Regions from separate parts of the Brachybacterium sp. SW0106-09 genome, predicted to be linked through region 1. Evidence: predicted binding sites of a transcription regulator. Region 1 holds the regulator's gene; the other holds the start of a gene.
The links. The regulator LexA, encoded in region 1, represses DNA repair genes until DNA is damaged. The targets are predictions, from matches to a motif close to TCGAACANNTGTTCGA.

Region 1 (10,445 bases):
TGCCGCGCCGCACTACCTCATCGCCGACAGCGCCCTCGAGGCGGGCGCGCCCCTGCGCGCGGGGGACCCGCGCTTCTCGGTGCGCCGCACCCGCTCCGGCGACGCCTGGGAGGCGGGCGTGCAGGGCCTGGACGCGGGCGGCTCCTGCGGCACCGGCCACGGGGGAGCGGCGCCGGCCGGACCGGTCACCCTCGGGATGCCGAGCCTGCGCCGCGGCTGAGCCGTCGGCGGGAGGCCCCGCCGTCGGCCGCGGCCGACGCCCGACCTGCCCGTCGGTCGCGGCCTGCGCACGCGGACGAGCCGGGGCCCTCGCGAGCGATCGCGAGGGCCCCGGCTCGTGCTGCGCAGGAGGCGGACCTCAGGTGTCGAGGTCGTCGAGCTCGGCGCCGAGGCGCTCCTCCAGACTGTGGAAGAAGGCGATCACGGTGCTGAGCCCGCACTTGATCGCGCTGTCGATCTGGGAGTCGAGGGCGCCGGCGCGGAAGTCCGCGGCCAGTTCGCCGTACACGCCGAGGAGACCCTCGGACTCGCGGCGCACGTAGACCTTCGGCCAGATGCGGTTCATGTTCCACTCGTTGCAGAGCTTGACCATCTCGACCTTGCGCGAGACGTCCACCGAATGGCTCCAGCGGCCGCGGGTCTGCAGCACGCCGAGATCCTCTCCGGTGAGCATGAACTGGAAGCGGTAGTCGTCGAAGCGTGCGCGGACGATCTCCGCGTGCTCATCGTCCTCGACGAAGGCATAGCCATGGCGGGTGAGGCTCTCCTCGAGCCTCGCCATGGTCACAGGGGCCAGACCAGTGGCCGAGTCCGTCCTGACAGGGGACTCGTTCGGTGCAGTCACTTCCCACCTCGGGCGTTGGACGTAGGGCCTGGCAGGCGTGTCCGTGCCAGGATCGCCGATCACCCTACTCCCTCCACCGGGGAACAGGGCAGGGCCCGTGCCCCGGGGAGCCCGGTGACACCTCCCACACGACTACAGTGCGGGCTGTGGAGCACAGCGCGCAGGACCCCGCCCCCGCCTCGGCGGACACTCCGCTGATCGCCGTGGTGGGCGCGACCGCGACGGGGAAGTCGGACCTCGCGATCGCCCTGGCCCGGCAGCTCGACGGCGAGGTGATCAACGCCGACGCCCTCCAGCTGTACCGCGGCATGGACATCGGCACCGCGAAGGTCACCCCCGAGGAGCGCGCCGGGGTGCCCCATCACCTGCTGGACGTCCTCGAGGTCACCGAGGAGGCCAGCGTCTCCGCCTATCAGCGCGACGCGCGCGAGGCCATCGCCGCGATCCGGTCCCGGGGCAGGACCCCGATCCTGGTCGGCGGCTCCGGGCTGTACGTGCGCGCCGTGCTCGACGACATCGAGTTCCCGCCCACCGACGCCGCCCTGCGCGAGCGCCTCGAGCAGCGCATCGCGCAAGAGGGGACGGAGGTGCTGCACCGCGAGCTCGCCGCGAGCGACCCCGAGGCCGCCGGGATCATCGGCCCCCGCGACGCGCGCCGGATCGTGCGCGCCCTCGAGGTCGGCGCCCTCACCGGGCGACCCTTCACCGCCTTCCTGCCCCGCCCCCTGTACGCCGACGCCTCCACCGTGCAGATCGGGCTGCGCCGCGACCGCGCCCTGCTCCACGAGCGGATCGCCGCGCGCGTGGACCTCATGGTCGAGGCCGGCCTGCTCGAGGAGATCCGCGCGCTGCGGGAGAAGGGACTGGACCGCGGACTCACCGCACGCCGGGCGATCGGCTACGAGCAGGGACTGGCCGTGCTCGACGGCACCCTCGAGTGCGCCCAGGCGATCCAGGACACCGTCACCGGCACCCGCCGACTGGTCCGCAAGCAGGACACCTGGTTCCGCCGCGATGCGCGGGTGCACTGGCTCGACGCGGACGAGCACGCGGACGGCGCCCCCCTCCTCACGCGGGCGCTCGCCGTCCTCGAGGCGCAGGACACAGCGGCCGGCGACGCCCGGCCGTAGGCTTCCGCCATGAGCGCACCCCTCGACTTCACCAAGGGCCACGGCACCGAGAACGACTTCGTGATCCTCGACGACCCCGACGGCCGGCTCGAGCTGGACGCCGCCCGCGTCGCCGCGCTCGCCGACCGTCGTGCCGGGATCGGCGGCGACGGCGTGATCCGCGCCGTCCGCTCCCGCGCCGCCGGGATCGACGCCCCTGCCGACGCCCCCGAATGGTTCATGGACTACCGCAACGCCGACGGCTCGATCGCGGAGATGTGCGGCAACGGGGTCCGTGTCCTGGCCGCGCACCTCCAGCGCGCCGGGCACGTGCGCGAGGACCGCTTCGCGATCCTCACCCGCGCCGGCGTGCGCGCCGTCGAGATCCTCGAGCGGCCGACGGGCCCCGGGGCGCCCTGGCAGGTGCGCGTCGGCATGGGCGCTTCCCGCACGCTCCCGGAGGCGCGCGCGGTCGAGATCGCCGGGCTGCGCCTGGACGCGACCGACGTCGACATGGGCAACCCCCACGCGGTCGCCTTCCTGCCCGCGGACGTGGACCTCGACGGCCTCGACCTCTCACGCCGACCCGCCCTGGACCCGGAGCCCGCGGAGGGGGCGAACATCGAGCTGGTCAGCGAGCGCGGTCCGCACCACGTCGCGATGCGCGTCCACGAGCGCGGGGTGGGGGAGACCCGCTCCTGCGGCACCGGCGTCGCCGCCGTCGCGGTCGCCGCGGCGCTGCGCGCCGGGGACGAATCCCGCACGCCGTGGACGGTGGACGTGCCCGGAGGGCGGCTCGAGGTGGGCTGGACCGAGGAGGGGGAGGTCACGCTCAGCGGCCCCGCCCAGCTGGTCGCCGACGGGACGACCCTGCTGAGCGCCTGAGCGGCTGAGCGCCGGCGGACCGGCCGTCTGAGCGGCTGAGCTCTGGTCGCCGGAGCGCGACGGCGGAGCGGGTGCGCTGCCGCCGCCCCGTCAGCTCTCGGGAGCGATCTCCAGCACCCGGAAGCCCTTCGCGCTCGCCGCCTTGCCGACCTCCCGCGCGGGCAGCAGCTCGCCGAGCCAGCGCGCGAGCGGGTCGGCGCCGAGGTTCTTCCCCACCACCAGCGCGGCGGTGCCCGTCGGCTGCAGACGCGCCGTCCACTCGCGCAGGAGCTCGTGCAGCGCCGGCTTCCCGATGCGGATCGGCGGGTTCGACCACAGGGTGTCCACGGCGAGATCCCCGGGGATCTCCTCCGGCGCGAGAACCCGCAGGTTCTCCACGCCCGCGCGGCGCGCGTTCTCGGCGGTGAGCTCGCGGGCGCGCTCGCTGACGTCCACCGCCCACACCTCGACCCCGGGATGCAGCAGCGCCGCCGTCAGGGCGATCGGCCCCCAGCCGCAGCCGAGGTCCACGAGCGTCCCGCCCTCCGGGGGCTCCGCGACCTCGTCGAGCCGGTCCAGCAGCACCGCCGTCGCCTTGTCGAGCCCGTGCCCGCTGAACACGGCGGAGGAGGAGACGAGCTCCAGGTCCCTCCCCGCCAGACGCACGGGGAGCGGGAATCGACGGTCCGGGGCGGAGGGGTTCGCGGTGAAGTAGTGCTCGTCCACCCCCGCAGGATACGGAGCCCCGGCCCTTCACGGCGACGCACGGCGCGGCTCGTGCCCTGATACTGGGCGTCCCTGAGCACAGGGGCGTGATCCGACCGTGATCCGGCTCCGCCCAGCGCAAAATCCCTCGACCCGGCCGACGGGACGTGGGATTCTGGGACGACCCCTTCACCCGACCCAGAGGAGTGCCCCGATCGTGCCCATCGCCTTCCATCCCGAACCCGATTCCGACCTCGACGTCGACGGGACCAGCACGGGAAGGACCGGGGCCGTCGAGCACTCGCCCGCAGCGGAGGACCCCGCACCCGTCGGCCCCCGTCGCGACCCGCTCACCGAGCGGATCCTCTCCCGCGGCGACGCCTCCGTCCAGGCCACCACCTTCTCCTCGGAGGCCGACGGCGAGCAGTACGACCTCGCCGACCGCCAGGCGCTGCGCCGCGTCGCCGGGCTCTCCACCGAGCTCGAGGACGTCTCCGAGGTCGAGTACCGCCAGCTGCGCCTGGAGCGCGTGGTCCTCGCGGGCCTGTACACCAGCGGCAACGCCGACGAGGCCGAGACGAGCCTGCGCGAGCTCGCCGCGCTCGCCGAGACCGCCGGCTCCGAGGTGCTCGACGGGATCCTCCAGCGCCGTGCCCACCCCGACCCCGCGACCTTCCTGGGCAAGGGCAAGGCCGCCGAGCTCGCTGACATCGTCGCCGAGTCCGGGGCGGACACCGTGATCGCCGACGGCGAGCTCGCTCCAGGCCAGCGCCGCGCCCTTGAGGACATCGTCAAGGTCAAGGTCATCGACCGCACCGCCCTGATCCTGGACATCTTCGCCCAGCACGCGAAGTCCAGGGAGGGCAAGGCCCAGGTCGAGCTCGCCCAGCTCGAGTACCTCCTGCCGCGTCTGCGCGGCTGGGGCGAGTCCATGTCCCGTCAGGCCGGCGGCCAGGTGGGCGGCGCCGGGGCCGGTATGGGCTCTCGCGGCCCGGGCGAGACGAAGATCGAGCTGGACCGCCGTCGCATCCGTGACCGGATGGCGAAGCTGCGCCGCGAGATCCGGCTCATGGCCCCCGGACGCGAGGCGCAGCGCGCCGACCGTCGCCGCCACCAGGTGCCGGCCGTCGCGATCGCCGGCTACACCAACGCCGGGAAGTCCTCCCTGCTGAACCGGCTCACCGGCGCCGGGGTGCTGGTCGAGAACGCGCTGTTCGCGACCCTGGACCCGACCGTCCGCCGCGCCACCACCCCGGACGGGCGCGAGTTCACCTTCGCCGACACCGTCGGCTTCGTGCGCCACCTGCCCACGCAGCTGGTCGAGGCGTTCCGCTCGACGCTCGAGGAGGTGGGCGACTCGGACCTGCTCCTGCACGTCGTGGACGCCTCCCATCCCGACCCCGAGGGGCAGGTCACCGCGGTCCGCACCGTGCTCGGCGAGATCGAGGGCTTCGACGTCCCCGAGATCGTCGTGCTGAACAAGGCCGATCTCGCCGCGCCCGAGACCATCGCGCGCCTGCGCAGCCAGGTCGAGGTCAGCGCCGTGGTCTCCGCCCGCACGGTGGAGGGGATCGAGGAGCTGCGCGAGCTGATCGCCGAGCGCCTGCCCCGCCCCGCGGTCGAGGTCGACGTGGTCGTGCCGTACTCCCGCGGCGACCTCGTCTCGCGAGCCCACACCACCGGGGAGGTCCTCGCCGAGGAGCACCTCATGGAGGGCACCCGCGTGCACGCGCTCGTGGACGAGACCCTCGCCGCGGAGATGCGCACCTCGTCCTGAGGCCGCGGTGCCGCGGGGGTCCCGCAGCGGCGGGAGATCGGGCACACCGGGGTGCGCCTCGGCGGGTCCCGGTGCCCGCGCGGATACGCTGATCCGATGACCTCCGCACCCGAGCATCCCGTCGCCCCGGCGGCGGCCGACGTCCCGCTGTCGGACCTGATGGATGCCGCGGTCTCCGCCGTCGGGGGCTCGCCCCGCCCCGGCCAGCAGACGATGGCGGAGGCGGTCGACCTGGCGATGTCCGGCGGCCGGCACCTCCTGGTCCAGGCGGGCACCGGCACCGGCAAATCGCTGGGCTATCTGGTGCCCGCGATGCGGCACGCGCTCGTCACCGGGCGCCCCGTGGTCATCTCCACGGCGACGATCGCGCTGCAGACCCAGATCGTGCGCAAGGACCTGCCGCGACTCGTCGAGGCGCTCGCCCCGCACCTGCCGCGCACCCCCACCTTCGCGCTGCTCAAGGGGCGCGCGAACTATCTGTGCAAGCACAAGATCGCCGGCGGCTACCCGGTCGACATCGAGCCCGGCGCCCTGTTCTCCGAGGCGTCCTCGGACCCCTCCCGCACCGGCGGCGAGAAGCTCGGCACCCAGGTCAAGCGCCTGCGGGAATGGGCGGAGGAGACCGACACCGGGGACCGGGACTCGCTCGAGGACGCCGTCTCGGACCGTGCCTGGCGTCAGGTGTCCGTCACCGGGAACCAGTGCATCGGCACCTCCTGCCCGATGATCCAGGACTGCTTCGCCGAGCGCAGCCGCGAGGTCGCGCGCGAGGTGGACGTGGTCGTGACGAACCATGCGCTGCTCGCGATCGACTCCTTCGACCGCCACGGCATCATCCCCGAGCACGACGTCGTCGTCTTCGACGAGGCCCACGACCTCACCGCCCGGGTCACCAGCGCCGTCACCGAGGTCCTCAACCCCGGCATGCTGCGCGGCGCGGTGCGGGACCTGCGCGGCCTCGGCGTCGCGGCGACCGCGCTGGACGATGCGGGGGAGGAGCTGCGCGCCGCGCTCGAGCTCGCCCCCGACGGGCGCGTGCTCGGAGACCTGCCCGATCAGCTCGCCGATGCCGTCGGCCACGTCCGCGTCGAGGCGCGCACCGCCCACTCGGACGCGAAGGACGCCGGCGACGACTCCTCCGCCGGGGCGCGCAAGACGGTGCGGGCGAACCTGCAGGAGATCATCGACGTGTGCGAGCGCCTGAGCGACCCGGGCGAGGACGACGTCGTCTCCGTCTCCCGCGGGCAGGCGACCGGTCGGGCCTCGCTGCAGGTCGCGCCGCTGAGCGTGGCCGCGGCGATGCGCGGTGCGATCCTCGAGGACCGCACCGCGGTGCTGACCTCCGCGACGCTCGCCCTCGGCGGCCGCTTCGAGCCGGCCGCCGGGGAGGTGGGCCTCGCCCGCCGCGGACGGGTCGCCGAGGCCGAGGTCCCCGCCGCCGAGGACTCCGGGGCCTGGGCGGGCATCGACGTGGGCAGCCCCTTCGACTACCGCCGCCAGGGCATCCTCTACACCGCCCGCCACCTCCCGCAGCCGGGCCGCGACGGCCCCTCCCCGGCGATGCTGGACCACCTCACCGAGCTGGTGGAGGCCTCGCGCGGGGGAGCGCTGTGCCTGTTCTCCTCGCGCCGCGGCGCGGAGATCGCCGCCGAGCACGTCCGTGCACGGCTGGACCTGACCGTCGCGGTGCAGGGCGAGGACTCCATGGCGAACCTCGTGCGCACCTTCCGGGAGGACGAGGACGCGAGCCTGTTCGGCACGCTCACGCTGTGGCAGGGCGTGGACGTCTCCGGCCGCTCGCTGCGCCTGGTCACCATCGACCGGATCCCGTTCCCCCGCCCGGACGACCCGCTGATGTCGGCCCGGCAGGAGCGGATCGCCCAGCACGGCGGCAACGGCTTCATGGCCGTCGCCGGCCAGCACGCCGCGCTGCTGCTGGCCCAGGGGGCGGGGCGGCTGATCCGGCGCGAGACGGATCGCGGGATGGTCGCCGTGCTCGATCCGCGGCTGTCGACCGCGCGGTACGGCTCGTTCCTGCGCGAGTCGATGCCGCCGCTGTGGCCGACGGCCGACCCCGAGGTCGCCCTCGGCGCGCTCCGGAGGCTCGCCGCGGATTCCTGAGGCACGCCGCGGGCTCCTGAGGCTCGCGAGCCCGGGGGCTCAGACGGAGCGCAGCACCGCGACGACCTTGCCGAGGATCTCGGCGTGGTCGCCGAGGATCGGGGCGAAGGCCGGGTTGTGAGGCATCAGCCACACGTGGTCGTCGCGCTGCACGAAGGTCTTCACCGTCGCCTCGCCGTCGATCATCGCCGCGACGATCTCGCCCTTCTCCGCGGTGCTCTGCGAGCGGACCACCACCCAGTCCCCGTCGCAGATCGCGGCATCGATCATCGAGTCGCCGACCACCTGCAGCAGGAAGAGGTCCCCGCCGCCGACCAGGCGCTCGGGAAGGGTGAAGACGTCCTCCACCTGCTCCTCGGCGGTGATCGGGATGCCGGCGGCGATCCGTCCCACCAGCGGGACGTTCACCGAGCTGCCGCCGGGCTCGATCTCGACGGGCGGGGCGGGGGCGTCGTCGACCTCCGGCATCACGACCTCCATCGCGCGCGGACGCTTGGGGTCGCGGCGCAGGAAGCCCTTGCGCTCGAGGGTCTGCAGCTGGTGGGCGACGGAGGACGAGGAGGTCAGGCCCACGGCATCGCCGATCTCGCGCATCGACGGCGGGTAGCCGCGCGCGGCGACGGCCTCGTTGATCGTCTCCAGCACGAGGCGCTGGCGGCGCGTCAGGCCGGCCGTGCGCTCGTCGGCCGGCCCCTCGCCGCGGGCCCGGGTCGGCTTGGGGGTGCTCGGCGTCATCGTGCGGCCTCCTGGCGTCGTCTGTCGGACCCATCGGGTTCCGTTGTCCTCGTGGCCCAGCGTAGGGCGGCGCGCGGCGGATGCCAAACATGTGTTCGATGTTCCTCTTGCGTGTCGCGAGCGCCGCGGGCTACAGTCGCACAGAGATTCGATCGAACAGGAGTTCGGAGATGCGTACCCATACCGCCACGGTCCTTCCCTTCCCGCGGCAGGACGAGCAGGCCTGCGAGGCCGTCGCTCGACCGCGTGTTCGACTCGAGCCGACCCGCCGCGGCCGGCGCCTCCTCACGGGCGTCGCCTTCCTGCTCGGCCTCGCGGTCGCCGCGATCGCCCTCCTCGCGCTCGACCTCCCCGCCGCCCTCGCCGGCACCGAGTCCGCCCAGCCCGCCGTGATCACGGTCGAGGCGGGCGACACCCTCTGGGACTACGCCGCCGAGCACGCCCCCGAGGGGATGGACGAGGCCGAGTTCGTCGACGAGGTCCGCAGCCTCAACCATCTGCCCACGGGCCGGATCACCGCCGGTCAGCAGCTCGAGCTGCCCGTGCTGGAGGATGCCTCGCGCTGAGCGGGGGTCGTGCCGGTACCCTGAGCGGATGCACTGTCCGTTCTGCCGCCACCCCGATTCGCGCGTCGTCGACTCGCGCACGTCCGACGACGGCGCGACGATCCGGCGCCGCCGCCAGTGCCCAAGCTGCTCGCGACGCTTCTCCACCTCGGAGACCGCCTCGCTGTCGGTCCTCAAGCGGTCCGGGGTGAGCGAGCCTTTCAGCCGGGCGAAGGTCATCTCCGGCGTCCGCAAGGCCTGCCAGGGCCGTCCGGTCAGCGACGACCAGCTCGCCCTGCTCGCCCAGCGGGTGGAGGAGACCATCCGGCTCAGCGGGCAGGCGGAGATCGACGCCCCTCAGGTGGGCCTGTCGATCCTGCAGCCGCTCCAGGAACTGGACCTCGTGGCCTACCTGCGCTTCGCGAGCGTCTACCAGGACTTCGACTCCCTCGACGACTTCGAGGCCGCGATCGCGCGGCTGCGCGCCGAGGGCTCCCAGGTGCAGGGGGCGACCTCCGGGGGCGGCGCGACGGGCTGAGCGCCGCCCGCCGTCTGCACGGATCCGGAGAGATTCCTGGACATGGTGCAGGAGGGGGTCGGACTGTGCTTAAGATATTCCTCGTGCACCGACGAGGTGCACACCAGATCGGCGGTCGTGGAGGGGAAGCCACGGCCGCCGATCGCCGTCCCGGGACCCTGAGGTCCCGGGGCGTCGGCGGAGGGTTCAGCCCGCCATGCCGGCCGGGAGCTCCCGGGAGTGGACCACTCCGAGATGCTGCGTGGAGCGCGACATCGCGACGTAGAGGTCGCCCGCGCCGTGCGCGTCGATCAGCTCCGCCGGCTCCACGATCACCACGATGTCGAACTCCAGGCCCTTCGCGTCCTGCGCCGTCATCACGGCGACCTCGTCGTCGACGCCCGCCGAGCCGATGCCGACCGACGGCACGGACTCGAGGGTGTCGATCGCGGCGGCGAGATCGCGGAGGCGCTCGGCCGCGGCGATGACGGCGATCCGTCCCGGGAGGCGATCGTGCACGCGGCGCACCGCCTCGGCGCTGCGCGCGGTGAGCTCGGCGGGGGAGACCTGCTCGAGCAGCGGGTCCTCCTCGCCGTCCCGGACCGAGCTGACCTCGGTGACCGGCAGTGAGTGGGCCTGGGCCATCGCGACCGCGCGGTCCATGATCCGGCGCGGGGTGCGGTAGTTGACGGTCAGGTGCTCCACCTGGAGCCGGTCCTGGATGTAGGGGGACAGCGCCGCGGTCCAGGAATCGGTGCCGCCGGCGGAGGAGGTCTGCGCGACGTCGCCCACCACGGTGAAGGACTTGGTGGGGGCGCGGCGCATGAGCGCCCGCCAGCTCATCGGGGAGTGCTCCTGCGCCTCGTCGACCACGACGTGGCCGTAGGTCCAGGAGCGCTCGGAGGAGGCGCGCTCGGCGAGGGTGCGGCCGTCGCGGATCTGCCCGACCTGATCGGCGAGGTCCTCCGCCCGGACGATGCCGGAGGTGTCGATGTTCTCGATGACCTTGCGGGCGTACTCCACGTCCGCTCGGCGTCGCTCGGCGTCGTCCCTGGCCTTCGCCTCGGCCGGGGCGGCGTCCTCGCCGAGGAGCTCTGCCACCTCGTCCAGCAGCGGCACGTCCTCGACCGTCCAGGGGGAGTCCTTGGGGCGCACCAGCAGGTCGACCCGACCGGCGAGGGAGCGGGGCGCCGCTGCCCGCAGGCGGTCGGGACGTGCGAACAGGATC
Region 2 (10,445 bases), on a different contig from region 1:
CCGGCCTTGATCTGGAGGGACGGGTCGGCGACGACCAGCTCCTCGAAGGCGGCGACGTTGGCGCCGTTGTCGTTCGGGCCGCCGAGGTGCTCGGGGAGCATCGGCAGCGAGACCTCCTCCTCGGCGAGGGTCCGGAGCTGGCCGAAGACCCGCTCCCGGTGCTCGGCGACGCTCGCGTCCATCGGGCGGTGCATCTCGGGGCGGGCCGCCCGCTCGCGGGCGTCGCGCCGAGCGTCGGCCCAGCTGCCCAGCAGCGCCTCGGAGACCATCTCGACGTCGAGGCGGGGGCTGCCGTCGGCGGGGACCGGGATCGGGCCGGTCGGCGTGGGGCTCGCGGCGGCGTCGGTGCCTCTCGCGGCGGTGGGCGCGGGGGCGGATGCGGTGGTGGAGGTCTCGGCGGTCATGCGTGCAGTCCCTTCATGAGCCAGGTGACCAGGCGGGTCACGAGCTGATCGGAGGTGAGGGTGGTCGAGGCGCCGTCGGGGGCCTCGAGATCGTTCATCCAGGTGTCCACGGCCCGTTCGACGAAGCCCACCGCGCCGGTCGCCCAGATCTGCGGCGAGGGGGTCCCGGCGGGGAGGAAGGTCGTGATGATGCGGGTCACGGAGTCGAGGAAGTGGTTCAGCCCGTCGCTGGGGCGGGTGACGAAGCGGTACACGCCGGGGGAGCGCTGCGCGGTCCCGACGTAGGCGCGGATCATCGCGTGGATGCGCTCCTCGGGCGCGGGCTCGCGGCCCATCCGCTCCTCGAGCACGCGCATCTCCGCGAGCAGCTTGTCGTGCATCGCCTGGAGGATGCTGCGGCCCAGGTCACGCTGGAGGTGGGACTTGTCCTCGAAGTACCGGTAGACGATGGACTTCGAGGTGCCCGAGGCCGCGGCGATGTCCTCCATCGTCACGTCGGGGCCGCGCTCGTGGATCAGGTGCCGGGCCACGTCCAGCAGCTCAGCACGTCGCTGCTCTCGGTGCTGGGCCCAGCGGGCCGAGCGCCCGTCCACGGGGGCTTGCGTCGTCGCATTCACAGAACCTAGGGTATCAAGTACCGACGGTTCTATGTAAAGTCCTTCCCGACGATCCGTCCCCGTGACCACGAAGAGGTGCCCCACAGTGACCCCCACCGACTCCCCGCGCGAAGCGCTGATCCTCGGCGGCAACCGGATCCCGTTCGCCCGCTCCGGCGGGCCCTACGCCGGGATCTCCAACCAGGACCTGCTCACCGCCGCGCTCGAGGGCCTCGTCGCCCGTTACTCGCTCCAGGGCGAGAAGCTCGGCGAGGTCGCCGGCGGCGCCGTGCTGAAGCTCGCCGGCGACCTCAACCTCACCCGCGAGAGCGCGCTGGGCACGCCGCTGGACCCCCGCACCCCCGCCGTCGACATGTCCAAGGCCTGCGCGACCAGCCTCGAGACCGTCCTGCACGTCTCCAACCGGATCCGCCTGGGCCAGATCGACTCCGCGATCGCGTGCGGCGTCGACTCCGCCTCCGACTCGCCGATCGAGGTCACCCCGCGCCTGCGCCGCATCCTCCACCGCGCCTTCGCGGCGAGAACCGCGATGCAGCGCGTCAAGGCGCTCTCCGCGATCCGCCCCGCGGACCTCGCCCCGGTCCCGCCCCGCAACGGCGAGCCCCGCACGGGCCTGTCCATGGGCGAGCACCAGGCGCTGACCACCGCGCAGTGGGGCATCACCCGCGAGGCCCAGGACGAGCTCGCGCTCGCCTCCCACAAGAACCTCGCCGCCGCCTACGACGCCGGCTTCCTCGACGACCTCGTCACCGGCTACCGCGGCCTCGCCCGCGACCAGAACCTGCGCCCCGACTCGACCCTGGAGAAGCTCGGTACCCTCAAGCCCGTCTTCGGCGTGAGGTCCCCGCAGGTCGCGGAGCCGACGATGACCGCCGGCAACTCCACCCCGCTCTCCGACGGCGCCTCCTCCGTGCTGCTGGGCAGCGCCGAGTGGGCCGCCGAGCGCGGCCTCACCCCGCTCGCCCGGGTGGTCGACGCGCGCAGCGCCGCCGTCGACTTCGCCCACGGCGACGAGGGCCTGCTCATGGCCCCCGCCTACGCGGTCCCCGAGCTGCTGGACGCGAACGGCCTGGCCCTGCAGGACCTCGACTTCTACGAGATCCACGAGGCCTTCGCCTCCACCGTGCTGACCACGCTCAAGGCCTGGGAGTCCGAGGAGTTCTGCCGCGAACGCCTGGGCCGCTCCGCGCCGCTCGGCGCGATCGACCGCTCGCGGCTGAACATCACCGGCTCCTCCCTCGCCGCCGGGCACCCCTTCGCCGCGACCGGCGGCCGCCTCGTCGCGACGCTCGCCAAGCTCCTGCACGAGCGCGCGAAGGAGACCGGCCGGGTCCAGCGCGGCCTGATCTCGGTCTGCGCCGCCGCCGGCCAGGGCGCGGTCATGCTGCTCGAGTCCGTCACCGACTGACACCCCGACCCTTCACGGAGGTCCCCATGGCCGACGCCTACACCCGCTTCATCCGCTCCGCCCCCGGCGGCATGCTCGCCAAGCAGCTGGGCCTGCCCCGCCCCTCCCGGCTCCTGCGCCGCGAGGACCGCCCGGCGCCCGTGCTCGGCCCCGTCGTCGTGCTCGGCACCTCCGCCGGCGCGGACGCGGTCGCCCACCGACTCCTCGAGGGCGGCGCCGACGTGCGCCGCCGTGTCGAGGACCTGCGCTCGATCGGCTCGGTGATCGTCGTGGCCGACGAGCTCGCCGCCCCCGCGGAGCTCGGGCCGCTGCTGCTCCCGCTCGCCGGGGCGATGCGCTCCCTCGCACCGGGCGCGCGCCTGGTGACGATCTCCCGACCCGCGACGGGCGAGGAGCCCGCACGCGACGCCGCCCGCGGCGGTATCGAGGGGTTCCTGCGCTCGGTCGCGCACGAGATGCGCGGCGGCGCGACCGCCAACGGCATCCTGCTGGCCGACGGGGTCGGGGCCAACGCCCCCGGCGCCGTCGGCGCGCTGCGCTTCTTCCTCTCCGCCCGCAGCGCCTTCATCACCGGCCAGCTGCTGACCGTCTCCACCGAGGCGGGCAGCACGACCGAGAACGCCTCGCTCCCGCTCGCCGGGCGCACGGCGCTGGTCACCGGGGCTGCGCGCGGCATCGGCGCGGCCATCGCCCGCACCCTCGCGGCCGACGGAGCACGGCTCGTGGTGCTCGACGTCCCCGGCGCGGGTACCGAGCTCGCACGCCTGGCCAATGAGCTGCGCGCGATCCCGCTCCAGCTCGACGTCACCTCCGCCGACGCCGGGCGCCGCGTGGTCGAGTTCCTGCACGAGAAGGGGCTGACCCTCGACGTGCTGGTGCTCAACGCCGGCATCACCCGGGACAAGCTGTTCGCCAACATGACCCCGGACCGCTGGGACCCGGTGCTCGCCGTGAACATCACAAGCCAGATCGCGCTCACCGAGGCGCTGCTCGAGGCCCAGGGCGAGGGAGGCGGCGTGCTCGGCGCGCAGCCGCGCATCGTCTCGCTCGCCTCCACCAGCGGCATCGCCGGCAACCGCGGCCAGACCAACTACGCCGCGTCCAAGGCGGGTGTGATGGCCTTCGTCGACGCGCTCTCGGGACGTCTCGCCCCGCTCGGCGGCACCGCGAACGCGGTCGCGCCCGGCTTCATCGAGACCGAGATGACCGCGAAGATGCCGCCGCTGACCCGCGAGGTCGCCCGGCGTGTGAACTCGCTGCAGCAGGGCGGCCTGCCCGTAGACGTCGCCGAGGCGATCGCCTTCCTCGCGAGCGACGAGGCGGGCGGCGTGCAGGGCGAGACCCTGCGCGTGTGCGGCCAGAACATGGTGGGCAAGTGAGCGCGGGGCAGGGCGCCGCGGCGCGTACCGTGAACGCGCCGGAGCAGGTCAAGGAACTCTCCGACGTCCCCTCGTTCCCCGCGATCTACGCCGCCGCGCTCGACCCGCGCTCCCGCCTCGGCGGGAAGCGCGGGAAGGGCGGAAAGGGCGGTGGCGCGGAGACGCTGCCGAGCATCGCCTACCGGGTGAGGAAGGTGCGGATCGACGCCGAGCGCGCCCGCGACTTCGACCACCTGATGGGCGGTCCCGCGACGGACCTGGTCCACCCCGGCGTGCTGCACGTGCTCGCCTTCCCCGTCTCGCTCGCGCTCATGGCCCGGCGCGACTTCCCCTTCCCGCTGCTGGGCCTCGTGCACCTGCGCAACCAGGTGCTCCAGCACCGGCCCGTGAAGGTGGGCGATCTCGTGGACGTCGAGTGCCGGGTGCGGGACCTGCGCCCGCACCGCAAGGGCCGCACCTTCGAGGCGGTCTCGACGATCCTCGGCGAGGACGGCGAGATCATCGCCACCGACGTCTCCACCTATCTCGTCAAGGGCGGGAAGCCGGCCGCGGCGGAGCCCTCGGGCACGGCGCCGTCCAGCGCCGCGTCTTCCAGCGCCGCGTCTTCCAGTACCCCGTCCTCCGGTGCCGTGCCCTCGGGTGCCGCGTCGTCGGCCGCGAGCGCCGGGGCGACGGGTGCGGACGCCGCGACGTCGGTCGGCGGGCGGTCGAGGCGCGACTTCGAACCGCCGCAGCCGACGGGCCGCTGGGTGCTCGGTGCGGACACCGGACGGCGCTACGGCGCGGTCTCCGGCGACGTGAACCCGATCCACCTCTCCGCCGTCACCGCGAAGGCCTTCGGCTTCCCCTCGGCGATCGCGCACGGGATGTACACCGCTTCGCGCGCCTTCACCGAGGCGAGGGTGGACCTGTCGAAGCCGCTGCGCTGGGACGTCACGTTCGACGCCCCGGTCACGCTGCCCGGCTCCGTGCTCGTAGCCTTCGAGGACGATCCGTCGGTCGGGACCGCACGGTGCGTGGGCTGGAAGCCCGCCCGCGGGGAGAAGGGGCCGCGGCGCTGCTTCGAGGTCGAGGTGACGACGCTCGGGCGGTAGACGGGGCGGGGTCGGGGCGGTCTCGACGGTGTCCGCGCCGCTCATCGCGCGAGCGGTGGGCAGGGCGGGGGCGAGCCCCTGGGGGACCGGTGACCTCGGCCTCGGGGTCTGCAGCGGCGGTGGTCGACGGGATGCCCCCGTCGATCACCGCCGCTCGCGCTGTCGGTGTTCCTGCTGATTCTTCGAGCGGTGATCGGTCGAGAGCGCGAACAGGAGTCAGGCGACGTTCGAAACGATGTGGGGTCGGCGACGCCCGTTCCCTCCGGCCGATCGCGGCGACCGGACCCATGGCTGTGAGGTGCGTGAGCGTCACGTCTCCTCCACACAGGATGGTTTTCCACAATTCCGGACTACTGATCAGTAGTGATGACGCAGCTCTTCCGTTCATCGAACAGACCTGCGAAAATACAGGCATGTCATTCGATTCGTACGGTGGGGCCGTGGAGCCTCCGGAGTCCGACGGGGAGTCCCGTCGGCCCGGTGGCGCGCCGAGCCTCGCCGCGGGGGTCGAGGAGCTCGTCGTCGACGGCATCGACGTCATCCAGGCCAAGGCGGCGCTCGCACGGCTCGGGGAGCGAGGATCGGCCGATCTCGAGGCGCTCGACGCGCAGCGGACGATCGCCCTGCTGACGGAGCTGCGGAAGCTCTCCGGCGCGGTGGCGGCGATCGAGGCGCGTGCCCTCGTCAGTCTCGAGGCGGCGGTCGCGGACGACAGCCTCGAGCGCGGGGAGACGCCCCGGCAGGCGCAGAGGGTCGCGCGTGCGGAGGCTGCAGCCGCGCTGAAGAAGTCCACGTCGGCCGCGGGGCAGAGCATGTCCTCGTGCAGGCGGCTGGTCCGTTCGATGCCGCGCGTGCTAGGGGCTCTCGCCCAGGGGCGGGCGATGCCCGCCGCAGGTCACCAGGTGGGGCGGGCGATGGGGCCGGCGACGCCTGAACAGCGGGAGCAGGTGGACCGGATCCTCGGCGCGCATCTCGCGGACCTCGAGGACTGCGGACCGGGGGAATGGGGCGACGAGGCCGCGCGGATCCTCCACGCGCTGGACCCCGAGGTTGCGGCCGCGCGTCACCGCGTGGCGCGACGGGAGCGCAGCGTCACCGTGCGCCGCGGACGGCACGGCATGGCGACCCTGACCGCGCATCTGCCCGGCCTCGACGCCGCGCGGATCCGCAAGACGCTGTCGGTGGCCGCCGAGCGGTCGCGGGCCGACGGCGACCGGCGCGGTCACCAGCAGATCATGGCCGATCTCCTCGCCGACACGGTCCTCGGCCGCGGCGAGGGAGGCGAGCTCCCTGTGGTCGACATCGGCGTGATCATCACCGACCGCTCCCTGCTCGCGCCCGGCCATGCCGACGCCGCGACCGTGGAGGGCCTCGGCGCGGTCCCGTACGAGCACATCCGCGAGGAGATGCTGCGCGCGCTCGAGCACCCGGATCCCGAGGTCGTCCTCGCGCTGCGGAAGCTCCTCCAGGACGCGGAGGACGGGCAGCTCGTCGCAGTGGAGTCCCGATCACGGGCGTTCCCGGCCGGCCTCGGCCGCCTCCTCCGCTACGCGCACCAGACCTGCCGGGCTCCGCACTGCGATGCGAGCATTCGGCAGATCGACCACATCGTCCCCTGGTCGCAGGGCGGGCCGACGAGCCTCGACAACGGCAACGGGCTCTGCGCCGCCGACAACCAGAAGGAGGCGGCGTGCGCGACAGCTCGGGTGATCACCGACGAGGACGGCACACGACGCACGGTCGAATGGACGACCCGCTATGGACAGACCGCAAGGCGGCGCGGCGTGAACTTCGACCCCGTCGGCACGGCGCTGCGGAAAGCGGGAAAGGCACCGGCTGTCCCGGACGTCGGCGAGGGAGGCCCCGCGGAGCCCGACCATGACGTGCTCACCCCGGTGCACCGGCTCTTCGCGCTGCCGGAGCTCCGTGCAGTGGAGGAGGACGGCGAGGTGCAGGCTGCCGAGGTGCACCCCGAGGACGTGCGGCCTCTCGGCGAAGGGTCCGCTCCCGACGCAGAGCCCGCGACGTCGCGACCAGGGGGCACAGTGCGGCCGCATCCTCCCGCAGGGAGAAGAGCGGCCCGGGTGGACTACCTCGTGGTCCTGCCGCCCACTGGTTCACGCGCACGGCCACCCGAGCAGGACGCGGCCTGAGGCCGAGCCGTCGGCACCCTCAGCCCAGACCGGCCTCGAGCGTTCCCAGCAGGTGCTCGACGAACTCGGCGGGCCGGACCTCGTCGAGCAGCTCCACCGTCGGCCCTCGACCCCACCGCCCCAGCTCGTCACCGACGGTCTGGCCACGGGTCAGCGTCCCCGCCAGCTCGACGTCCACGGGGAGCGGCCGGGTGCTCGCGAACTCCCCGGTCAGGGCGTGCGCGGTGACCAGCGGATCGTGTACGTGCGCGGTCCAGCCGAAGCCGTCGGCCTGGTGGAACTCGAAGTAGAAGCGCACCGCTTCGGCGAGGATCCGCGCGACCGGATGCGCTGAGCGCGCGGCGAGGGCCTCGAGCCGCTCGAGCTCCGCACCGGTGAAGACGATCTGCTCGGTCGCCTGCAGCGCGCCCAGCACCGGCAGCTGCGGCGCCGAGGCGAAGGCGGCGACCACACGCTGCGCCGCCTCCGGGTCCACCGCGATGTTCCACTCGCTGGTCGCACCGGTGTTGCCGCGATGGTTGATCGCACCGCCCATCACGTGCAGCCGGCGCAGCAGCCGCGGCAGCTCCGGCTCGATCTCCAGCGCCAGAGCGAGATTCGTGTGCGGTCCGAGCACCAGGCCGACGAGCTCCCCGGGCCGCTCCCGCGCCAGGTCCACCCACAGCTGCGCCCCCGAGCGGGGATCCTCCGCGCGGGTGGCCTCGGGCAGCACGGCGTGGCCGAGCCCGCCCGCTCCGTGGGTGTCCTCGGCGAACATCGGCGGCTCGACCAGCGGACGGTCCGCGCCGAGGGCGACCGGCGCGTCCACGCCCAGCAGCTCCGAGAGCGCGAGGTTGTTGCGGTGCACGGTCGCGGCCGGGACGTTCCCGCCGGTCGAGACGATCCCGGCGACCTCCGCGTCGTCCCGGCAGGCGAGATAGGTCAGGGCGATCGCGTCGTCGATGCCGGTGTCGCAGTCGACCAGGAGGGGGAGTGCCATGGGGTCAGCCTACGGAGGCGCGGATGCTCGTGGTCCGGCCGCCGACTGTGGCGAGACGGCCGGCGCCTCCCGCCAGCGCGGGCTCGGACCGGTGACGCTCGTATCGTGCGACAAGCGGAGAGCGGCGGGCTCTCGAGGCGCTGGAATACGTCAGCCCATCGGCCCGAACAGGACGAACGCGAGGACGGCGATGAGGAGCGCGCCCGGGATCAGCATGCTCCCCGCCAGCAGTCGGGGCCGGCCCTCGGCGGAGTTCGCCCCGGCACGCAGGCCCTGGCCGATGAACCAGGCCGCGAGGACGAGGTCGATCAGCGCCACGAGCAGGAGGACGACGAAGGGGGCGGTGTCCATGCGCCCATCCCACCATGCTCCCCGGCGCGACAGAGGCCGCTTCCGGAATCCCTTCCCTCGGGCCGCAGGAGAGCGGAGGATCTCTTCATGGCGCATCCGCAGATGTTCGACGACGACGATCCGTGGCTCGAGCGCGTCCGGGAGATCGCGCTCGCCCTGCCCGGGGCGAAGGAGAAGATCAGCCATGGCCGGCCCGCCTTCCACACCGTGAAGGTGCACTGCTACTACGGCGGATCCCTCAAGGTCGACGGGGAGTGGGTTCCTCATGAGCAGTCCGTGATGCTGCACCTCCCGCCCCGGGAACGGGCCGCGCTCGCCGAGGAGCCCCGCAGCTACGTGCCCGCCTATCTCGGCCCGTCGGGCTGGCTCGGCATCGACCTGGACGAGGCGACCGACCTCGTCGAGCTTGCCGAGCTGATCGAGGAGTCCTACCGCACCGTCGCCCCGGCGCGGCTGATCGCCGAGCTGGAGGCGCGGGAGGGCTGAGCTGGAGGCAGGGCCCGCGGCCGACTCAGCTCGGCGGCGTCGGCAGCTCCTGGAACGCCTCGAGCAGCGGCATGAGGTGCTCGCCGATCTCGACCTGCGCGAGCAGCAGCCCGATCGTCCCGTCGGCGTCGACGAAGAAGTCCGTGCCGCACCCGCCGGACCAGCCCCAGCGGCCGCGATGCTCCCCTCCGGTGACGACGCTGACCCCGAAGCCCCAGCCCGTCCCGTCCCAGAAGCCGGGATAGAACGAGTCGGGCCGCTTGACCTCGGCGGGCACCTGGTCGGTCGTCATCATCGCGAGGTGCTCCGGGGAGAGCAGCTCCCCGTCCCGCAGCGCGCGCAGGAATCGCAGGTAGTCCGCCGCGGTCGAGACGAGCTCGCCGTGGGAGACGTCCCCGCCCGGCGGGCCGACGAGCGGGCCGCCGCCCGCAGCCTCGACCTCTACGAGCTCGCCGTCCTCGACGGTGAAGGAGGGCGGCAGACGATGGTGCTGCGCCGCGGGGACGAAGGAGCCGGTGTCGACCATCCCGAGCGGCTCCAGCAGGTCCGCGCGCAGGTGCGCGTCCAGCGGCGATCCGGTCACCCGGGACAGCAGGATCCCGAGCACGGAGAAGGAGTGGTGGTAGCGCCACACTCGACCGGGCTCGCCCGCCAGCGGCAGCGCGCCGAGCGCCGCGAGCCATTCGTCGGCCGCGAGGGACCACGGCGCCGAGCCCGCCTCGAGGCCGGCCTGCGCCATCGTCCGCTGCAGCGGACCCTCCGCGGTCGCGATCCCGAGCCCGGAGGTGCAGGTCAGCAGGTGGCGGAGCGTGATCTCGGTGGGGGAGGGGACGGCCCGGTCGATGTCGGCGTCAGGGCGGGGGAGCACGCGCGGGGCGGCGAGCTCGGGGAGCCAGGGAGCGACCGGTGAGTCGAGCGCGAGCACGCCCCGTTCGACCAGGCGCAGCGCTGCGACGGCCTGGATCGCCTTGGTCATCGACTGGATGCGCACGATCGCATCGAGCGGGAAAGCAGGAGAGGTCGCCGCTCCCGGCGCGACCCGGCCGCGGGCGACGGGCTCCGGATCATGGCCGTGGGCGATGATCCCGCCGGGCACGGTGCCGGCATCGATCGCGGACTCGAGCAGGCGGACGGCGGGCGGGGTCGACGTCGACATGGGGCCAGAGTAGACGCGCGCCTAGACTCGGACCATGACCACCTTCGAGGACTTCGTGCTGCTGGAGCCGCGTGAGGTCCCGCTCGGCGGACCGCGCGGCATGACCGTGCACCGCACGCTGCCCGCCCGGCGCACCTCCCTCATCGGCGCCTGGTGCTTCGTGGACCACTTCGGTCCCGACGACGTCTCCGCGACCGACGGGATGCGCGTGGCCCGCCACCCGCACACCGGGCTCGCGACCGTGTCCTGGCTGTTCGACGGGGCGATCACGCACCGCGACTCGATCGGCAGCCACGCCCTGGTGCGGCCCGGCGACGTGGACCTCATGGTCGCCGGCTCCGGCATCACCCACTCGGAGTTCTCCGCGAACGACACCACCGTGCTGCACGGCGTCCAGCTCTGGTTCGCCCTGCCGGAC

Region 2: the regulator LexA is predicted to act here: its motif matches at 5,290-5,305, upstream of Y09_RS07090 (HNH endonuclease signature motif containing protein).

What each region holds. Positions count from the first base shown of each region.
Region 1 covers NZ_BCAK01000004.1:128,223-138,667, reverse strand. Annotated here, with positions in the region: gene miaB (tRNA (N6-isopentenyl adenosine(37)-C2)-methylthiotransferase MiaB) at 1-220, shown strand, start outside; gene Y09_RS03350 (YbjN domain-containing protein) at 359-781, opposite strand; gene miaA (tRNA (adenosine(37)-N6)-dimethylallyltransferase MiaA) at 991-1,974, shown strand; gene dapF (diaminopimelate epimerase) at 1,984-2,838, shown strand; gene Y09_RS03335 (class I SAM-dependent methyltransferase) at 2,929-3,543, opposite strand; gene hflX (GTPase HflX) at 3,740-5,299, shown strand; gene Y09_RS03325 (ATP-dependent DNA helicase) at 5,396-7,420, shown strand; gene lexA (transcriptional repressor LexA) at 7,460-8,155, opposite strand; gene Y09_RS03315 (LysM peptidoglycan-binding domain-containing protein) at 8,326-8,721, shown strand; gene nrdR (transcriptional regulator NrdR) at 8,750-9,238, shown strand; gene Y09_RS03305 (ATP-binding domain-containing protein) at 9,425-10,445, opposite strand, start outside.
Region 2 covers NZ_BCAK01000013.1:13,996-24,440, reverse strand. Annotated here, with positions in the region: gene Y09_RS07115 (acyl-CoA dehydrogenase) at 1-404, opposite strand, end outside; gene Y09_RS07110 (TetR/AcrR family transcriptional regulator) at 401-1,021, opposite strand; gene Y09_RS07105 (acetyl-CoA C-acetyltransferase) at 1,107-2,429, shown strand; gene Y09_RS07100 (3-oxoacyl-ACP reductase) at 2,456-3,808, shown strand; gene Y09_RS07095 (MaoC/PaaZ C-terminal domain-containing protein) at 3,805-4,902, shown strand; gene Y09_RS07090 (HNH endonuclease signature motif containing protein) at 5,316-7,055, shown strand; gene Y09_RS07085 (nucleoside hydrolase) at 7,075-8,034, opposite strand; gene Y09_RS07080 (hypothetical protein) at 8,185-8,385, opposite strand; gene Y09_RS07075 (MmcQ/YjbR family DNA-binding protein) at 8,473-8,871, shown strand; gene Y09_RS07070 (serine hydrolase) at 8,897-10,027, opposite strand; gene Y09_RS07065 (pirin family protein) at 10,062-10,445, shown strand, end outside.